Regions from separate parts of the Lactococcus sp. SK2-659 genome, predicted to be linked through region 2. Evidence: riboswitches for the same ligand, from Rfam matches in the RefSeq annotation. Region 2 holds a riboswitch; the other holds the start of a gene.
The links. A riboswitch is a leader RNA that binds a small molecule or an ion and turns the genes downstream of it on or off. The one in region 2 is predicted to bind thiamine pyrophosphate.
Positions count from the first base shown of each region.

Region 1: another riboswitch for thiamine pyrophosphate. It lies ahead of thiT (energy-coupled thiamine transporter ThiT); the one in region 2 lies ahead of thiM (hydroxyethylthiazole kinase).

Region 1 is NZ_JAIWQZ020000002.1:406,937-417,047, reverse strand. It holds gene LDP15_RS09220 (methionine ABC transporter ATP-binding protein) at 1-581, opposite strand, end outside; gene LDP15_RS09215 (MetQ/NlpA family ABC transporter substrate-binding protein) at 685-1,545, opposite strand; gene LDP15_RS09210 (MetQ/NlpA family ABC transporter substrate-binding protein) at 1,564-2,424, opposite strand; gene LDP15_RS09205 (MetQ/NlpA family ABC transporter substrate-binding protein) at 2,541-3,401, opposite strand; gene LDP15_RS09200 (MetQ/NlpA family ABC transporter substrate-binding protein) at 3,545-4,405, opposite strand; TPP riboswitch at 4,987-5,086, shown strand; gene thiT (energy-coupled thiamine transporter ThiT) at 5,133-5,681, shown strand; gene LDP15_RS09190 (aminoacyl-tRNA deacylase) at 5,774-6,250, shown strand; gene LDP15_RS09185 (biotin transporter BioY) at 6,361-6,909, shown strand; gene LDP15_RS09180 (DUF3397 domain-containing protein) at 6,933-7,289, shown strand; gene LDP15_RS09175 (ABC transporter ATP-binding protein) at 7,320-9,032, opposite strand; gene LDP15_RS09170 (hypothetical protein) at 9,140-10,111, opposite strand, start outside.
Region 2 is NZ_JAIWQZ020000001.1:714,297-724,407, reverse strand. It holds gene dltB (D-alanyl-lipoteichoic acid biosynthesis protein DltB) at 1-649, opposite strand, end outside; gene dltA (D-alanine--poly(phosphoribitol) ligase subunit DltA) at 649-2,148, opposite strand; gene dltX (teichoic acid D-Ala incorporation-associated protein DltX) at 2,173-2,304, opposite strand; gene thiE (thiamine phosphate synthase) at 2,493-3,140, opposite strand; gene thiD (bifunctional hydroxymethylpyrimidine kinase/phosphomethylpyrimidine kinase) at 3,130-3,933, opposite strand; gene thiM (hydroxyethylthiazole kinase) at 3,947-4,699, opposite strand; TPP riboswitch at 4,780-4,881, opposite strand; gene LDP15_RS03380 (glycosyltransferase) at 4,983-7,457, opposite strand; gene wecB (non-hydrolyzing UDP-N-acetylglucosamine 2-epimerase) at 7,447-8,535, opposite strand; gene LDP15_RS03370 (hypothetical protein) at 8,717-9,337, shown strand; gene LDP15_RS03365 (hypothetical protein) at 9,751-10,111, opposite strand, start outside.

The DNA of each region.
Region 1 (10,111 bases), on a different contig from region 2:
GTTTTTGGATCAAGTGCTGATGTTCCTTCATCTGAAATCAAAATCTCAGGGTCATTAGCAAGCGCACGCGCAATAGCAACCCGCTGTTTTTGTCCTCCAGAAAGCTGAGCTGGATACTTATCAGAAAGCTCTTCTAAATCAACCAATTTTAATAATTCGGTCACTTTATCCGTTTTTTCTTTTTTTGTAAGATAACGTTTTTTTCCGTTTTCATCTTCGATTTGGCTATGCTGTAAAGCAAAAGCCACGTTATTAAAAACGGTTTTTTCACTTAAAAGATTAAAATGTTGAAAAATCATCCCAATCTTTTGACGAAACTCACGTAATTTCGCGCCAGTAAATTTTACAGGATTTTCACTATCAAAAATCTTCTCACCATTAATCACAATTTGACCTTTGGTCGGTTTTTGAAGGAGATTAATGGTTCTGACCAAAGTTGATTTACCAGCCCCAGAATAACCAATTACTCCATAAATATCCCCTTTTTCAATGTGTAAAGTAGCATCTTTTACTGCTGTGACTAATCGTCCTTTCTGATGAAATTGTACAGAAAGATTATTTAATTCAATAATTGCTGTCATATTGTTTTCCTTTATCTTTTTTCATTCTCTGTCAGTACTGACAAAGTTATTTTCTCTTTTGTCAGTACTGACAGAAAATCTCGTCTCTGACGAGTTTTCTTAGTTACAATTTTAAATTCCAAGCGGGGAGTTCTCCACCATCTGGATATTCTTTTTTAATGGTATCAGCGATATTTTTTTGCTCATAAGCTTTGACCACTTCTTTATAAACTTTATTATTTTTATCAGACTGATTTGCCGCAATAAAATTAATCCATTGAGCTGAATCTTCATTTAAAGGTTCTTGATAAATTGATTCTTTCTCCGAAATTTTTGCTGAAATAGCAAAATTATAATTAATGACTGCTGCAGCAACAGAATCAAGCGCACGTGGGGTTTGACTTGCATCAATTTCTTTGATAATTAAGCCTTTCGGATTATCTCTGATATCTTTAACCGTTGCTAATGCTCCTCTAGAAGTATCAAGTTTAATGAGTCCTGCATTTTTTAAAACATAAAGGGCGCGGCTTTCATTGGTAACATCATTTGGGATAGCAATCGTACTTTTATCAGGAATTTCCGTCACATTTTTATACTTTGTCGAATACAAATGAATCGGCGTAATAATTGTATCACCAATTGATATGATATTTCCATTATTAGCTTTATTCCATGATTTCAAGTAAGCGTAATGTTGAAAGGCATTGAGGTCCACTTCATGGTTAGTCAAAGCTTTATTGGGCTGATCTCCATCAGTAAAATTGACAAATTTTAAAGTAATCCCAAATTGGTCTTTAGCATTTTTTTGAACTTGTTTCCAAATGGCATCTTCTTGTTTCCCACCAGGCATCAGACCTATTTTTACGATTTTACTGACAGAAGTAGATTTGCTTTTTCCTTGCCTTAAAGTAAAAGTAATTAGTCCCACGATAATAACCAGCAAAAGCAAGCTTCCAAAAAGAATTTTTCGATTTCTTGGATTCATAAATAAATCCTTTCATTTTCAAAGTTTCAAGTTCCAAGCTGGCAATTCTCCGCCATCTGGATATTGTTCTTTGATTGCTTTTTCTGTCGCTTTTGAAGCATAAGCCTTGGCAACTTCTTTGTAAACTTTATTATTTTTTTCTTTACTTGTCACAGCAATAAAGTTAATGTATTGAGCAGAAGTTTTGTTGAGAGGTTCCATATAGACAGATTCAGAATTTGGTAAGCTAGCTGCGGTTGCATAGTTATAGTTAACCACCGAAATGGAAACAGAATCAAGCGCACGTGGTGTTTGACTTGCATCCACTTCTTTGAATTTCAATTGATGCGGATTTTCTGTGATATCTGGCAAACCAACTAATTTGCTAGAATCACTTGTTGTCAATTTAATCAAACCTGCACTTTGGAGCACGAACAATGCCCGACTTTCATTTGAAGCATCGTTTGGTATTGCAACGGTTGACCCTTCTTTTAAATCTGACAATTTGCTGACTTCTTTTGAATAAATGTGCATTGGTGTAATATAAGTATTTCCTACTGCCACAATATCACTCTTATGTGCTTTATTCCAAGTTTTCACATAATTATAAGATTGAAAGGCATTGACATCAATATCTCCCGAAAGAAGTGCTTCATTAGGTTGATTATAATCAGAAAAATAAACAAATTTTAGCTTTAAATCATATTTTTCTTTGGCGGTTTTAGCTACTGATTTCCAAACCTCTTGGTCTTGCTTGTCCCCACTCATGATTCCAACCTTAACTATTTTTTGAGTGGTTGATTTTTTACTTGCTTGATGATTTAAACTAAAGAAAGCAACCAAAGCAACAACGATAATCACTGCGAGTGCAACAATAATATTTCTATTTTTCGGATTCAAATTTTTCCCCAAATTCTACTGAATACTTATAAAATATTCTATTTCACAAGTGTTCAGACCTTCTTTGAACGATAAGCCTCTCAATGAAGAGAGACTTATTTGAGTATTAAAAACAATTATTTTAATTTCAAGCCCCAAGCAGGGATTGTACTCTTGTCCGGATAAGCTTTAGCAATAGTTTTTTTGGTTGCTTCTGTTTCATAAGCTTTGACAACATCTTTATAAACAGTGTTGTTTTCGTCTTTTTTATTAGTAACAATAATATTAATCCATTGTTGGCTATCTTTATTAACTGGTTCTGTAAAAATGGCATCAGATTTCTTTAAACCAGCAGTAACGGCATAATTATTATTGATAACCGCAGCATCAACAGAATCCAAAGCACGCGCAGTTTGTGAAGCATCCAGTTCTTTAATGACCAAATTTTTTGGATTTGATGTAATATCTTTGACTGTCGCCAGTGTTTGACCAGAAACATCCAATTTAATCAAGCCCGCAGATTTCAAGACATAAAGGGCACGACTTTCGTTAGAAGCATCATTTGGTACCGCAATGGTTCCACCCTCTTTGATATCTGAAATATTTTTGAGCTGTTTTGAGTAAACACTGATTGGCGAAATCACTGTATCCCCAATCGCCACTAAATTGCCATTATTTGCTTTATTCCATGCTTTTAAGAAAGCATAATGTTGAAAGGCATTTAAGTCAATATCGCCATTTTTCAATGCTGTATTTGGCTGAGTATAATCCGTAAAGTGTGTGAATTTCAAAGTAATTCCATATTTATCTTTAGCAGTTTTAGATACCGTTTGCCAAATGCTGTCATCTTCTTTTGTTCCTGTCATTATCCCAATTTTCACTGTTTTATTTACCGTTTTATTTGCTTGAGATTTTTGACCAAAGCCGATAAATGCAGCAATAGCTACAATAACAACAACAATTATTCCAATAATTATATTACGATTTCTAGGATTCATAATCTTCTCCAATTTCTACTGACCAAACCGTTCGTAATCAGTTTGAGTCTTCTGTCAGTAAAATTTATTAGCCCTAAGGCAGAAATTTCTAAAGTAGAAATTTCCAAAGTTTTCACCTAACCGTTACTTTTTAACGAAATTACTTAGTCGAGTTTCAATCCCCAAGCAGCAATTTTTCTCTTATCAGGATAAGCTTTCTCAATTGCTTTTTTCGTTGCTTCAGTTTGGTAGGCTTTGACAACTTCTTTATAAATTTTGTTATTAGCATCTTTTTTATTTGCAACGATAATATTAATCCACTGCTCGCTATCTTTGTTTACAGGTTCAGTATAAATAGACTCTTCAACCGTTAATTTTGCTGTTGTTGCAAAATCGTCATTAATTACTGCCGCTGTAATTGAATCAAGCGCACGCGGTGTTTGTGCCGCATCTAATTCTTTAATGACCAAATTTTTTGGATTTGAATTAATATCTTTGACCGTCGCAAGTGTGTCACCTGATACAGAAAGGCCAATCAAACCAGCATTCTTCAAGACATAAAGTGCGCGACTTTCATTTGAAGCGTCATTAGGTACTGCAATTGTATCTCCTGATTTAATTTGGCTCAATGAAGTAATTTTTTTAGAATAAAGACGAATTGGTGAAATTGTTGTATTACCAATTGCTTTCAAATCACCGTCATTAGCTTTATTCCAAGCATTCAAGAAAGCATAATGTTGGAAGGCATTCAAATCAATATCGCCGTTTTTCAAAGCTGTATTTGGTTGTGTATAATCTGTAAAATGAGTGAATTTTAAAGTAATTCCATATTTATCTTTAGCTGTTTTAGAAACAGTTGACCAAATGGCATCATCTTCTTTTGTTCCTGTCATTATTCCAATATTCACAGTTTTATTTGCCGTTTTACTTTCACCAGATTTATGATTAAAACCGAAAAATGCAGCGATAGCAACAATTACAACAACAATAACGACAATTAAAATATTTCTGTTTCTTGGATTCATTTCTTCTCCCTTTTTTCTAATTGATTTATTTTTCAAAATCAATTATTCCCCTTTTGATAAACTTTTACATCTATTAGAAAAATTAACCGTGCACCTGTTAATTTTTCTAAAACTAAACAAATTCTTCAAGATAAAGCGCTCATGCTAAATAAAAATAGCTCATTTCATATAAAGAAACGAGCTATATCGTGGTACCATTCTTGATTTAAGCACTTTTTAGTTCACTGAAAATTTTCAGATCCCAAAGGCAACTTTCAAGTTCAATAACGAGAACCATTCCGTCAAGAGCTTAGTTAAACCTCACTCTTGCTACGCTTATCAAGCCATTTTCATTGCTTCACTCAGGCTTGCTCTCACCGCTACAAGCTCTCTGTGCTGACCTTCACAATTACTTACTCGACCGCTTTTATTTTGTCCGAATTTGTGTATAGACTTATTCTAACAGACTTTCGTTTTTTTTGAATTATTGATTTTTTATGTTGCCTTAAATATTTTTTAAGTTTAATTTATAAAATAGATTAACAATCTTAAAAAAATGCTTTTCAACTTAAAATATGCTAAACTTAAAGAGTAAAAATAAATATTTGCACAATGGGTCTATTGACAAAACTGTCAGTAGCGAGAAATACCATCTGACCTGATCTGGGTAATGCCAGCGTAGGAATGTGTTAAGACAAATGTCTAATTTCTAACCCTCCTTTTGTGCGCATCAAAAAGGAGTTTTTTTATGTCTAATTCTAAGTTCAATGTCCGTTTGTTAACGGAAATTGCCTTCATGGCGGCACTCGCCTTCATCATCAGCCTTATTCCAAATACTGTTTATGGCTGGATTATTGTTGAAATCGCCTGTATCCCAATTCTTATTCTCAGTTTTCGTCGCGGCCTAACAGCTGGACTTGTCGGTGGATTAATCTGGGGAATTCTGTCAATGATTACTGGACACGCTTATATTTTAACCTTGTCTCAAGCCTTCCTTGAATATCTCATCGCCCCTGTTTCACTTGGAATTGCTGGACTTTTCCGCCAAAAAGCAGCCCCTCTAAAACTTGCACCAGTTCTTTTGGGAACTTTTGTTGCTGTTCTTCTTAAATACTTCTTCCATTTTATTGCCGGAATCATTTTCTGGAGCCAATACGCTTGGAAAGGCTGGGGAGCCGTGGCTTATTCTCTTGCTGTCAATGGAATCAGTGCAATTTTGACTGCTATTGCTGCATTTGTTATTTTGATCATTTTCGTCAAAAAATTCCCTAAACTTTTCATTTATAGCAATTACTAATAAAATCTGTCAGTAACTTTTACAAAAAAATAAATCTGTCATTAAAATTATTTTATCTTGTCAGTCAGCACAAATTCTTCTATAATAAAGCTATGTCTAAAAAGCAAAAATTAAAGAAAACACTTGTAGAACAAATTCTTGATAAGGCAAAAATTGAGCATACTGGACTTGCTATTAACGCTTTAGAAAGTAATAGCCTCCCTGAGGATATCAGTCGCAGTGATATTTATAAAACACTAGCACTAATCGGCGATAAAACTGGTCCTGTCATTGGCATTCTTCCACTGACAGAGCATTTATCAGAAAAAAAATTGGCCAAAGTTTCGGGCAATAAAAAAGTAAGCATGATTCCTCAAAAAGACTTGCAAAAAACGACAGGTTATATTCACGGTGCAAATAATCCTGTGGGGATTTGGCAAAATAAAAAATTCCCAATTTTCATTGATTCTATTGCCTTAGAGCACGACTTTATCGTTTGTTCAGCTGGCGAAGTTGGGCGTAGCATAAAAATTGCTCCTAAAGTTCTCGCTGACTTTGTTCATGCTCAATTTGTTGAAATTAGAGAATAAAATTACTGACAGAATTTCTGTCAGTAATTTTTTGTTTATTAGAGCAAGAGTTTGCAAAAATTTTTCTTTTTTAGTATATTTTATTTTATACATAAAACAAAGGATTCTTAATGCAAAATACAAAATTATATTCTTTAACCCTAATTGCTCTTGGTGCAGCAATTATTGCGGTTCTATCTCCTCTGTCTATCCCAATTGGTATTGTACCCGTCACCTTACAAACACTTGCCGTAGGACTTGTTGCCACAGTACTAAAAGCGCGTGAAACTTTTTTTGCTATCTTACTCTATCTCCTGCTAGGATTTATTGGAATTCCCGTATTCACTGGAGGGACATCAGGAATTGCGGTTCTTTTTGGTCCAACAGGTGGTTTTCTAATTGCCTTTTTAATAATGGGAACCCTTATTTCTTTTGGCCTTCATCAAATTAATTATAAGACCATCCCTGCTTTTATCATAAATATTGTAGGACACCTGCTTATGTTAGTTATCGGAACATTGTGGCTCAAATTTTTTACCAATGTCGACTGGTCATTGGCCTTAAAGCTTGGATTCACACCATTTGTCATTGTTGAAATTATTAAAGCTGTCCTTGTTACTATCTTTGGCTTAGCACTTATTCGTGCGCTTTCTCACACAAATAAATACTTTACAAACTAAGGCAAAACCGATACAATTAGTCTATGTTTATAAAAGTACTTATGGCGCTTTATCCCCTTATTGTCTTTATTGCATTGGTTTTCATTTTCAAATTTTTTAGACTTCGTCACTTAACCAATCGCAAACTAAAAATTCCAGATGTTTTTACAATATTTCTCATCTTAGGGATGCAAATTTTTTCTAAAAATGTTACAAGTATCAGCATCATTCCATACTACCTGCTAATCATTTCTGGCTTAGCGCTTGTTTTGTTGTTACTTGATTTGCTTTATTATAAACAATTTACCTATCGTCGCTTTTTAAAACTCTGGTGGCGCTTGACCTTCTTTATTACTTTGATTATTTATCTTATCCTTATTGTGATAACATTTACCCATTAAAAAACTGCCCGATTATAATGAGCAGTTTTTTTATTCAAATTGTTCTCGATACAAAGACGCATAGTTTTCATTTTTTAACAGATTTTCATGAGAATCAAACCCTAAAACCTTGCCTTTATCTAAGTAGATAACTTTATCAGATAATTTGACTGAAGTCATTCGATGAGTAATCCAAATTACTGTTGCTCCAGCAGACAGCTCCATCAATTTTTGATAGAGTTGTTTTTCACTGTGCACATCAAGTGCACTATTAGCCTCATCAAAAAGATACAGTTCCACATTATTTTTATAAAAAGCTCTAGCAATTGCTAACTTCTGCCATTGTCCTCCTGACAAATCAGTTCCACCAAACTCCTTGCCCAATTGAAGTTCTGAATTCAAATCAGGCAATCCTGAAAATTGTAAAACTTCATCAACTCCTGTTTTCTCTTCAAAACTAATAGAATCTCCGACAGAAAATTTAAATCTTGAAAAATCCTGAAATACAGGAGAAATTTTTGCCCAGTAGTCTTCATGCTTTATTTCTCTTAAATCTTCATTATTAATTAAAATCTGACCACTTGTCGGAGTAAATAAATCAGCTAATAATTTCAATAAGGTTGATTTCCCGGAACCATTCTGACCTACAATAGCGATTTTTTCCCCCTTTTTAATCCCAAGAGAAATACTTTTAAGAACTTTTTGATTTTCTTTTGGATAGGCAAAGGATACATTATCTAAACTAATTTGATTGATTTCAGTAATACTTTTATAGCCGGATTCAGTGAATGACTTTCTCATCAATTTAAGATATTTCTCCAACCACATCAAAGTATCATAAAGCAGGTCAGATTCCTCTACTAGGCCATTCGAGGCCGAAATTGCTGCAACCAAACTTGAAGCAAAACCTACGACAATTCCAAGAGATAATTTACCTGAACGAACTTGAAATACAAGATAAATAAAAGCGAACATTGATACAAGTGAACTTATAATAATAAAAATCAAAGCAATTCCAAATTGTCGCATACGTATCCGATTTTCTTCCTTATGTACCGTGTAAAAGAGTTTCCAATACCGTTTCTTCAAAAAATAAAAAACATTGAAAAGACGACTCTCTTTAGCATAATCACGATTTAAGGCAATTTCTAGTAGATAATTCATCTTACGTGCTTCTGGTCGCCTTGTTACCAAAGTTTCAAAAGCCTCCTGTTGAATTCGATAATGAATTAAACTTTGAGGTACTAAAACAATCACGATTGCTAAAGGTAACCACCAAGTATAGTTAAAAAGTAAAATAAGCAAAGAAAGTAAAGAAATAATATAACGAACATTGGAAAGCGTGAAAACAATTAAATTTACTGGTCGCCAAGAAAGTTCACTCCTAACTGTTTCCACATCATTATAGAATTCATCATTTTCAAAAACTTCCAATGACTTGATTTCACTTGCTTTATCTATTAATTTTTGATTAATGTTTGCAATCAAGACGTCCGTCAAATAACCTGAAATAGCCGTTGTCGCTGGCGGAATAATATTTGAGATCAAAAGCAAAACTGCCCAAAAAATTCCCCAACTCATCGAAAAAACCGAACCTTTAGCCAGTTCGGTTGTTACTTTTTGAATAGAAAAAATAATCCCTGTCGGAACAAGTGCTTCAATCGGAACCAAAATAACAAGCACAAAAGTCCCCCACCTATTCGCTTTAGAAAAAGTTTTCAATCCCTCAAAAAGCAACAAAAAATACGATTTAAATTTTCTCATATTATCTCCACTTTCTTCTAAAAATTCAATAAATATAATTTCCCTTATCCGCTCTATCCACAAAATAAAATCCAACCAATAATACAATCAACATCAAAAAGGCAGAATCAGAATTTTACTATCTTTTTTACTAGTTCTAAGTCTATTGGTCCAAACTTTTTAACAAAATCCTTCTCCTCATTTGACATCTCTACCACTTGTTGAAACCCTGAAATATAACGTACCGTTACCATACTATTTTTCCTTGCTCTTAATAAAAATAATTTAACCATTTCCGAAACTTGAAAATTTTCCATTAAATGTTCAAAAAAACAATTATTTTCATTCTTACTTAATCCTCCCATTGTATTTAGAGTAAAAAGCGCTGTTGTATATCTACGAGCCATTTGCAAATTGTAACTATATTTATGACCTTCTGACTTTTTAGAAAGCAAATATTCTTGATAAAGCGCCCAACCTTCTAAACTTTCCTTAGTAGTAATAAATGGTAGTAATAAGTTAAATTTGTTACTAAAACCACTATCAATATGTTCAAAATGTCCTGGAAATATTTCATGAGCATAAATCAATTCTAATTGATTGGTGTTGATAATTGACTTAGCTACCTTTTGATTCATAATAAATAGATGTTGCTTTTTATTAAAGAAGTATTTTGAAAAGAACCCATAGTCTGGAATGAGAATTTCAAACTCTTTAGAAACAATGCCTAATTTCATAGAACTATTATGCTGTTGAGAATATTTAGTGATATTTTCTTGAAAGAAATCATAACCGTTTTTGCCCGATATTTCGATTTTTCTATCCAATTTCAAATGAGATAGATAAGAAATTAGACTTTTTCTGACACTCTTTGCAGATATATCCTTAAATTCAAGCATAATTTTTTCATCCCTCTCAACTATCGATAGCCTACTTTTATATTTAGATATTTCAGTCAATAGTTCATAGGAGAATTGAGTGATATTTAGAAATGAAATAATTGAGTTTAGTATTCTTATATCACCTCTTTTAAGGGAGTTATATTTTTTAAGTGAGTAAAATAAAGAATCTAAATTTATCATTGCTTCTTTCACTCTTAA
Region 2 (10,111 bases):
CAGAGATTGCAATGCCATGTAGCCAATATTGGTCAATCAAGTATCCGATGATGAATTTATAAAGGAAACCTTGGAAAATTCTAAAGACTCCTTTATTTAATAAATCAAGGTATTTCTCAGTGACAACTGGCGCTTTTAGTTCTTTAACAAAACGTCGGAAGCGGTCAATTGGTCCTGATGAAATCGTTGGATAGAAATAGAGAAAATATAGAAATTCTTTAAGAGGAACGGCTTTAATAAGTCCGTCTCGTATTTCCATAATCATGGCTACTGTCTTAAAACTGATGTAAGAGATTCCTAAGAATCCAAGAATTGAACCTGGTCCAGGTCCTGGATTGAACAGAGGATGCACTTTGACAATCACTAATGGCAAAATAGAGAGCAGAATGATGAGGTAGAAAACGAAACTCTGATTCTTGTTTTGTTTTACTCGATACCACTCATAGAATTTTACAATGATAGTCTGGAAGACTCCGAAGCCGATTAATGCCCAAATTGTCACTGTTCCTGAAAATGTCAGCCAAAGAAAAGCGATGGTCAATAGGACTTGATACCACATGAGTTTTTTACCCAGAAGCTGGGCAATAACGATAGGAATTAAAGCAAGTCCTAAAATCACGAAGTAAAAGGGTGTTGAATAGGGTTGCACTAGTTGTCACCTCGCTCTTTTTGGGCGAGTACCTTGCGGTCAACTTTGCCATTTTGATTCAATGGGAACTTTTTAAGATAAACAAACTTAGTTGGCATCATGTAATCCATAATTGTTTTTGAAAGTTCAGCTTTGAGTTCTTTTGTGAAGGCGCGTTCGGCTGCACGGTCTTCAAATGTTTTTTCTGTTTCTAAATAAGCGATTAATGCGGTGACTTTATGCTGGTCATTCGTTTTCGGTAAGACTACTGCTTTTTCAATCTCTTTTAAGTTTTGAATATTGGCTTCAATATCTTGAAGTTCAATACGGAATCCGTTAAATTTAACTTGAAAATCAATTCGTCCTTGGTAACGAAGCATTCCGTCAGCGGAAATTGAACCGGCATCTCCTGTATGATAAGCGGGTTTTCCGTCCACTGTGAAAAAGGCTTGCTCAGTTTTTTCTGGATTTTCAAAGTAACCTTTGGCTACCGAATCACCAACAATGATGATTTCTTTATCCATAATTTTTAAGTCAACACCTGGTTTGGCAAAACCAATTGGGACACGATCATTTTCTGTCAGTAATTCTTTCGTAATTTTTACTGACGAAATGGCTCCTGTTGCTTCTGTTGGACCATAGGTATTATATATATTTGCTGACGGAAAAGCTGTCAGTAATTTTTCTGCTGTTTTCTTTGTTAATTCTTCACCGCAGAAAATAAATTGAACTAATTGAGGGTGTTCTTTCTCAGTGAACGAAGGGTCCAATAAGCAAATATCAACAAATGATGGTGTTGAAATCCAAGTATTAATGACCGTTTTGTTCAAACGCTCAAAAAGTAATTTGAAGTTGGTTGTTTCGTCACGTGAGAGTGAAATTAATGTTCCGCCAGTTGTAAGACTTGGATACAAGCTGAAAATTGATAAATCAAAGCTGTAAAGGGCTTGTGACAAGATTTGATTATTTTCAATTTTCATAAAATCATTGTTCATCCAATTGGTGAAAGTCACAAGATTATCATGACTGACTTCAACACCTTTTGGTACTCCTGTTGTTCCAGAAGTATAAATAATATAATTGCTGTCATTTCCAGAAACAGATTTAGAAAAATCAAGTGCTGGAAGTTTGTCAGTCAAAATCTGGTCAGTAAGTTCAAGAGAAATTCTGTCAGTAAAAAGTGCTTCAAAATCTGCTGACAGCTCAACTGTAGTGAGTACCGCCGCTGGTTTTGCCGCTGATTTAATCATTTCTGTCCGCTCAAATGGTGTGTGAGCATCAACAGGAATATAAGCGTGACCAGTTAAATTTGTCGCAAGCATGGCCGCTAAAGTGATAAAATCGTTTTTACCGAAAATCAAGATTGGACGCTGATTTAAATTGCGGTCATTGATTTGTTCTGAGATATGTGAAACCGCGGCAAATAATTGACGATAGGTAAATTTCTGCTCACGCTCGGCAAGTACGATGAGGTCTGGTTCATTTTTTGCAATTTCAAAAATTTGTTCTAATAATTTCATAATTAATTCCTTCAATAATTCTCTCTAAAATTCGTTATAGATAAAGTGCGCTCCGCCAGTATGACTGTAGGAATAAAGATAGAGCAGAATTAAAATAATTATAAAGTAAAATACTGTTTTAGCCAAAAATAGACGAATTTCTTTTTTCTTGTCCATTGGAACTCCTTTTAAATATAAATCAATAAGAGGTTTTAGAATACTCAGTTAATCTCATATCATTTATGACTCTGATTATAACATTTATTAAAGAAAAAAAACTTACATTTGTGTAAGTTTAATTTATATAATAAAAAGAAAACGGAATCATTTTGTTTTGTTGTATTTTTAAGGGTACAACATCTTTTTCATCTAATATTTTGCTTAATTTTTTGAACCATATTTTTGTAATTTTCGGATTCTGTCAGCAAAGAAATTACCGCAACTCCACCCAGACCAATTTTTGAAAGCTCTGTCAGTGAATTTTCAGTAATTCCACCAATTCCAACAGTTGGTAATTGATTATGCTCAAGCATTTTTCTTAAATGGTCAATCCCAATTGGTTCTGCTGCGTCGGACTTGCTATTTGTTGGATAAATTGGACCAATTCCCAAATAGTCAGCCCCACTCTTTTGAGCGCTTTCTAATTCCATATCATTACTGACAGAAAGTCCTACCCACATTTCTTGGCCAATCAGCTCGCGAATTTTACTGACAGAATCATCGTCTTGTCCGACATGAATCCCGTCAGCTGACAATTCACGCGCTAATTCAACATCATCATTCACAATAAAAGAAACAGCCGCTTTCTGAGCTACTCCTTGTAGTCTTTTTGCTACTTCTAATCGTTGATTATTATTTTTATAAATTGTTCCCTTATCACGAAATTGATAAACCGTTACCCCACTTTTTATGATTACAGAAATTTTATCGACTGCATCATCAATTGAAAGTTTTGGAAAATCTTGTGGGCCAGCAATAAAATACGCCCTCAGGTCTAAAATTTTATTTTTCATTAATTGTCACCCAATGGTTTAACGGTCCATGACCGTGACCAACATTAATTGTTTGTGAAATAGCTTCATTAATAAACAATTTAGCTTTTGGCATCACTTCTTTTAAATCTTCTCCTAAAGCTAAATGAGCTGTAATATAAGAAGAAAGTGTATCTCCGGTTCCGTGTGTTCTTTCTGTCAGTAATCTTTTAAAGTCATAAGTACTAACAGAACCATCTGTCATCAATAAATAATCTCTGACCAGTTCTCCATTACCATGTCCCCCTTTAATCAGCACATTTTTAGCACCTAACTTTTGAATATCATGAAGGGCTTTTAAAATTTCCTTTTCGTCAGTAATTTTATAGCCACACATAACCTCTGCCTCTTCCAAATTGGGAGTGACCAATTCTGCTAAAGGTAACAATTCATTTTTTATCAAATCAATGGCTTCTCTTGTCAAAAGAATTGCCCCGCCTTTAGCCACCATTACCGGATCAACCAGCAAATGCTTCGGTTTATATTTTTTCAAGCCTTGAATTACCGCTTCAACTTGAGCAGTATCAAAAAGTGCCCCCGTTTTAGCTGCCGAAATTTCCAAATCAGAAAATACAGAGTCAAATTGAGCCAAAATAAAAGCTTTATTTGTCGGTAAAATTTCTTGTACCCCATAGGTATTTTGCGCTGTCAACCCTGTCACAATCGTTGCCGAATATACTTTTTGATAATGAAAAGTTTTCAGGTCGGCATTAATACCAGCCCCACCAGAAGAATCAATTCCAGCGATTGTCACAACTTGAGAAACATCAATCATTTCTTTTTCTCCCTTATATAACCTCTTGCGTTGCTTGATAAATTTTATCAAGAAGACGATTCACAAAATTTCCTGGTAGATTTTCTACTTGCTCAGTAGCTTGCACACCAGATTCACCGAAGAATTCTGTCGCTTCATGAGCCGCCTTAAATAAATCATCAGATACAGCCGCAAAAGTTCCAACAATTGCTGACAGCATGTCCCCACAGCCAACATTAATTTTAAAAAGTGGACTATCAGTTTCAACAAATAATTCCTCGAACCCATTAGAAATAACATCAACTTTTCCAGTTTGAATAATGACTGCCCCTGTTTTTTGAGCAGCAACTCGCGCGTGCTCAACTTCTAAATTTGACTCAAGTGCATCAATTCCTTTGTTCAAGCTTTCTTTATCAGCAAACCAAGCAATTTCCGCTGAATTCCCACGAATGATATCAAATTTTACCTCTTGCATTAATCTTTTGACAAAATTTGCTCTAAAAGGGACATTGACAGCAACTGGGTCCAAAATTAAAGGTTTGTGCTTTTGATTTGCTAACTGACAAATAGTCAAAAAAAGCGGATAATCCTTTTCTGAAATGGTACCAATATTAACCATTACAGCATCTGCAATTTCAACTAAAGTTTCACTTTCTGAAATTTCCGCAGTCATTAATGGTGAACCACCAGCAAAACTAATCGCATCCGCAACTCTTTGTGGAGTTACAAAATTCGCTAAATTTAAGATAAGTGGTTGTTTTTCTTGAATCTTTTCTAAAATTGACATCAAAAAACTCCTTTATTAACACAAGGAGGGCTCTAGTATGATAAGAAAGTAAGCTAAAAGATTTTCATAAAGAAAATACAATTAAAACTCGGACACATTCTTACGCAGGTCTTAACCTGTTCAAGTCTGATGGTCTTTCTCAACCGGTAATTTTAGTTTTACCAGTACCCATTGTGTGATTGATTTATTTTTAAAACTACAACTACTTTAACATATTTAAACTAAAAAAACTAATTTCGCAAATCTACAAAAGAAAAAACCTAGCCCAAAAGGCAGGTTTTTCTTATTTTTTATGCTCATCAATATGAGGGTCAACACTTTCTTCTTGCCGATTAGTTTTTACCCAATCATTTTTAGAGTTGAAATATCGAATGGCTGACTGCGGATAAATTTGAGTTAAAATAAGTAGAAATTTCGTCAGATTAACAGTATCTTTCACTACATCCCACACCCTTGTTTTTTCTTGAGATTTTCCTTTGTTATAAAGAATAGCCCATACAAAATTCACAAAGATAATATAAATTGACATCACGATAAAAAGCAAAACAACAATTTTAAGTGATTGAGTAATCCCTGATAAGATAGCAGAATTAACAATCATAATCAGTGTATAAATTACAATAATATATTCAATTCCCATTAGCCAAGGTTTCAGTAAGGTCATCAATAATTCAAACTTCTGTTTATTCTGCAATTTTTTTGACCGAATCGTCGGCAAAATATATTTTGAAGATTGAATATTTCCCTGTGCCCACCGCACTCGTTGTTTAACCAAAGCCTCATTATCATTGATAATCCCTGTTTGTTCAATGTAAATATCATCGAATTGAGCATTTTTAACTTCAATATCTGACAGAAAGAGACGAGTTGATAAATCAAAATCTTCAACAAGTGAATCTGTCCAAGGGTCTTCATTCAATGCCTGAAGAGTACTTAATTTACAGAACTGTCCATTTCCACCAAAAGCAACTGTATTGGTCAAAGTCCGAAACATCTGTGTCGCATTGATAATTTCAGAAAATTCCAAGTCTTGTGAAGCATCTTTAAGCAAATTGGTAACACGAACCTTGGATTGCAAACCAGTAAGCTTTGCATCATGATTGAAAGCCATATTTACTTTTTCAAAATAATTGTTATCAAGTTTTGTATCGGCATCAATTATCGCAATAAGAACATCCTCCGGAGCAATTCCAGCTTCTTGAATTTGCTCACTAATTTGATAATAAGCCCAATTCAAAGCCGTCCCTTTTCCTTTTTGCGCATTAGGTTTAATACGTCTTAGAACATTCAATCGAGAATCTTGAATTTCAGAAATTTTTTCTAAGCTCCGATCATCACTTGCATCATCAATAACAGTTACTACCAAATTCTCATAATTATTTTTCAAAATACTTTTCAAAGTCGTTTGAATAACCAATTCTTCATTCAAACACGGAATCAAAACGTAAATATGAAATTGTTTTTTTATTTTCTCATCTTTGAAATCTAATGCCGTTATCTTTTGTCTTTTATTATATGAATACCACAAAATAACGGCTTCTACCGTAAAGTAAAGAAATACGAAAACTGAAAAAATAAAGAAAATATAATTGATACGGTCAAAAATATCAAAAACCAAATAGCTTTGTTTCCAATAATGATATCTTACAATATATAAATAGAGGAAAGGCAAGCTTGAACCAATATATAGTAAGATCTTCGTTCTTGGTCTGATAAATTTTTTCAAACCTGTATAGATTGTCAAAAGCATAATCACAACAACTTCAAAAATTTGTAGCGCAAAATAACTATTGAAAATTTTGTTATTAAAATGAATAAAATTAGTTGGTGGATTAAGAAGGAAAAGATAAGCATAAACTCCTAGAACAACCAGTATTAATACATAAATTGGTTTTAATGACAGTATCTTTTTCTTTGATTTTTCTCCTTTATATCCAATAACTAAAGCAAAAGCAATAATTGGTAGGACGAATTGAGAAAATACAGTCAATCCTTCTATCCAATGTGCCAAAAAGACATTATAATTAAGCTCAATGCTATTAAAGAAACCTTCTTGTGCAAAATTAAAGGTAATATTTACTTGAGTTCCTGAATAAACGATTAATGCAACGATGTAGACAACTAAGAGCACATAAACCGTATATTTGATATTCTTTCCTAATTGTTTGGCATCAATCCCACTAAATTTACAAAAACTCAAATACATGATTGGCATAAATGGTACGATCAGATACCTGATATCCATATTACTGACAATCGAGAAATCAAACCCCTCATGTTCAACCAAGAATTTAATAATGAATTGAATCGTTATAATTGGCAATGTAACGAACCACAAAGAAGCAATCAATGTTGCTAATTTATAAATTAACCTCTTCTTTGTTGAAACATAATAAGCTAAAGCACAACAAAGTAAAATGAAGATAGCAATTAAAAATCGGAAGGAAAATAACTGTGGAACAGCATGTTCCCCACCTATGAGGTAAGTCAAGGAGACGATTAAGCGATTGGAACCATACATCAGGAAACCAAAGACACCGAGAATACTCAAATTTCTAACTGAATTCGGAATTTTTTCGCTATCCGTAATGATAAAAAATGAGCTAAGCATCAAAGGAGCCACAAAAAAGAGAATGGTAAAGAATTTTTCTCTAGAAGTAAAATTTGATAAGCGGAAAATAAACTCAAAATTAAAAAGGAAGATAAAAATGAGACAGACAGACTGGAAAGACTTTAAATTAATTTTTTTATTTTTCATTTAGAATATTAATAATCTGTAAGGAAGTCGTTCCATCACCATAAGGATTCTTACTTCCTGACATCCTTTCATATTTAGTCTTGTCTGTCAGTAAAGTCCGAGTCTCATTAACAATATTTTCTTTTGAAGTCCCCACAAGCTTTAAAGTACCAGCCAGTACACCTTCGGGTCTTTCAGTTGTATCACGTAAAACAAGCACTGGAATTCCTAAGAAAGCCGCTTCTTCTTGAATTCCACCAGAGTCAGTTAAAATCAACTCGGCATGACGCATCACATTATGAAAGTTAATTGTATCCAGCGGGTCAATGATTTTAATATTACTATGTTCCAGTAATTTTTGCGCTTTTTCACGAATGATTGGATTCATATGAATTGGATAAATGATTTTATGTGTTTCTTTAAATTCATCAGCAATCTCTGCAATTCCATCAAAAATTTCTTCTAAATCACTCAAATTTTCACGACGGTGAGCTGTCACTAAAACCATTTTCTTGTCAGCTTGCCATGATAAAGCTTCATTTGTATAATCATCCTTTAAAGTATACTGAAACATATCTATAGCACTGTTTCCAACTACAAAAACCTGATTTTTTGGCTTTCCTTCTTTTAAAAGATTTTCTTTCGTCATTTCCGTTGGTGTAAAATGATAATCAGCCATCAAACCAACAATTTGACGATTCATTTCTTCAGGAAATGGTGAAAATTTATTGTAAGTTCGCAAACCTGCTTCAATATGTGCCAACTTTATCTGATTAAAATAAGCAACCAAACTTCCAGACAAAGTAGCTGCAGTATCACCATGAACTAAGATGACATCTGGTTGTTCCTTTTTAATAATTGGGTCAAGACCGCTGATTGATCCTGCCACAATTTCTGATAAACCAGAATTTTTTTCCATGATTTTTAAATCGTAATCAACTTCCACAGAAAATTCATCTAAAAGTTCATTGAGCATTTCTTTGTGCTGCCCTGTGTTAATCAGTACAATTGGATTCCCTTGCCTTTTCGCCTCCTGGATTACTGGATAAACTTTAATAAATTCTGGCCTAGTCCCAAATATAAAAAGTAACTTTTTCATCTCTACCTCACCATCTATTTTTAAAAATATACTTTTTGCTTCATCTAGAATTATTCCTGTTGTAGTTTATTTCCTATTTTACATCTATTCTAATAGATATTGGTTTCAAGAGCAAATATATTGCATGGAATAGGATTAAATTTGGAATTTATTAGCCTATTATTTTAACATCACTGATAAAATGAAAAACTTTATTAAAAATAGTGGCACTAGTCCATCTGTCAAGTTTGAAAATAGACAAGATTATCAGCCTATTTTTGATAATAAGCGACAAGTCGGATTGACAATCAGTTCAGACGCTAGTCAAACAGAACATGAAATTGCTGATTTTTCGCTCACTCTGCCTGGTTACCACTTTGAAGGTTGGAAAATTGTTCGCGATAGTCATTATGTGATCCCGCATAATATCTCCCGCGAGCAAGCTGCACTCTACGCTGGTGAAAATTCTGCCTTGCACAAAACAGGAATAAGACCCGATTTCCTTTGGACTGCAGGTGATTATCTTGAAAATGTTGGTAAAGAATATGATTTATATGCCCAGTGGACTCCTTTAGAGTACGAAATTCGCTATTCTTCTCGTACAATAAACAAGGTCGAACTCTCTTGGACCCACCCCTCAGATGTACGAACAGTTGAAAAAAATTTCATTCCCTATCTAAAACCCGAGTTGCGTGGCTACGAGTTTGCCGGTTGGACAAGCATCGTCGATTCAACTGAACAAACAATTTTTGAACCATATACGATTATTCCTGCTGGTATTGGGCCAGTTAAACTAATTGCTCTATTTGAAGAAGTATTTTGAAAATTTGAGACTCAGAGATAGCAAAAAAAATACTACCAAGAAAAGACTTGGTAGTATTTTTAATAGAAAATCGATAATATTCAATTTTCTTTTTAAACAAGAATAAAATTCTTATTTAAGTGTGATTGATTCTGTGCATCCGCAGCTGTTTTTATTTCCGCATCTCCTTCAATTATGTTGCCTATTGATAATACAATAAAAATACTCACTAAAAATGTAAATTTGATAAAATTCATATACACTTATTTTTCCCTTCAAAATTTAATGATTTACTTTATTATATTTAACAATATTAAAACCCCTTGAAAAACTCCGCAATTTAACCCTCAGAAACTAAATGAAATTGCTAAATAAAAAAACTGTCAGTTAAGACAGATTTTTTATTAAATAATCTATAGTTAATTTTAAGACATTTATACTTTCTCTTCTTTAAGAAGACTTTGTTGCTTTTTCAGTAGCTTGTTATTTATTCTTTTACTATATTGCCACCAATAGACAAATCCAATAAAAACAATTGGAATCCCCAGAAGAATCATCATGAAAATAGAACTTATTTTCAGTCCTACTAATAAGCCATATACAATTTCTAATATCGTACAAATAATGAATATCGTTATAATTTGGATAGTAAATGAATTTTGAAATGATTTATTTTTTTGAAATAAAAGACTAATTGATAGATATCCTAATAAACCGCAACCCAAAAAAACGACAAAACTAACTACATCTCCAATACTCCCATTTATAAGTGAGAAATAGAGATTGAACAACGCT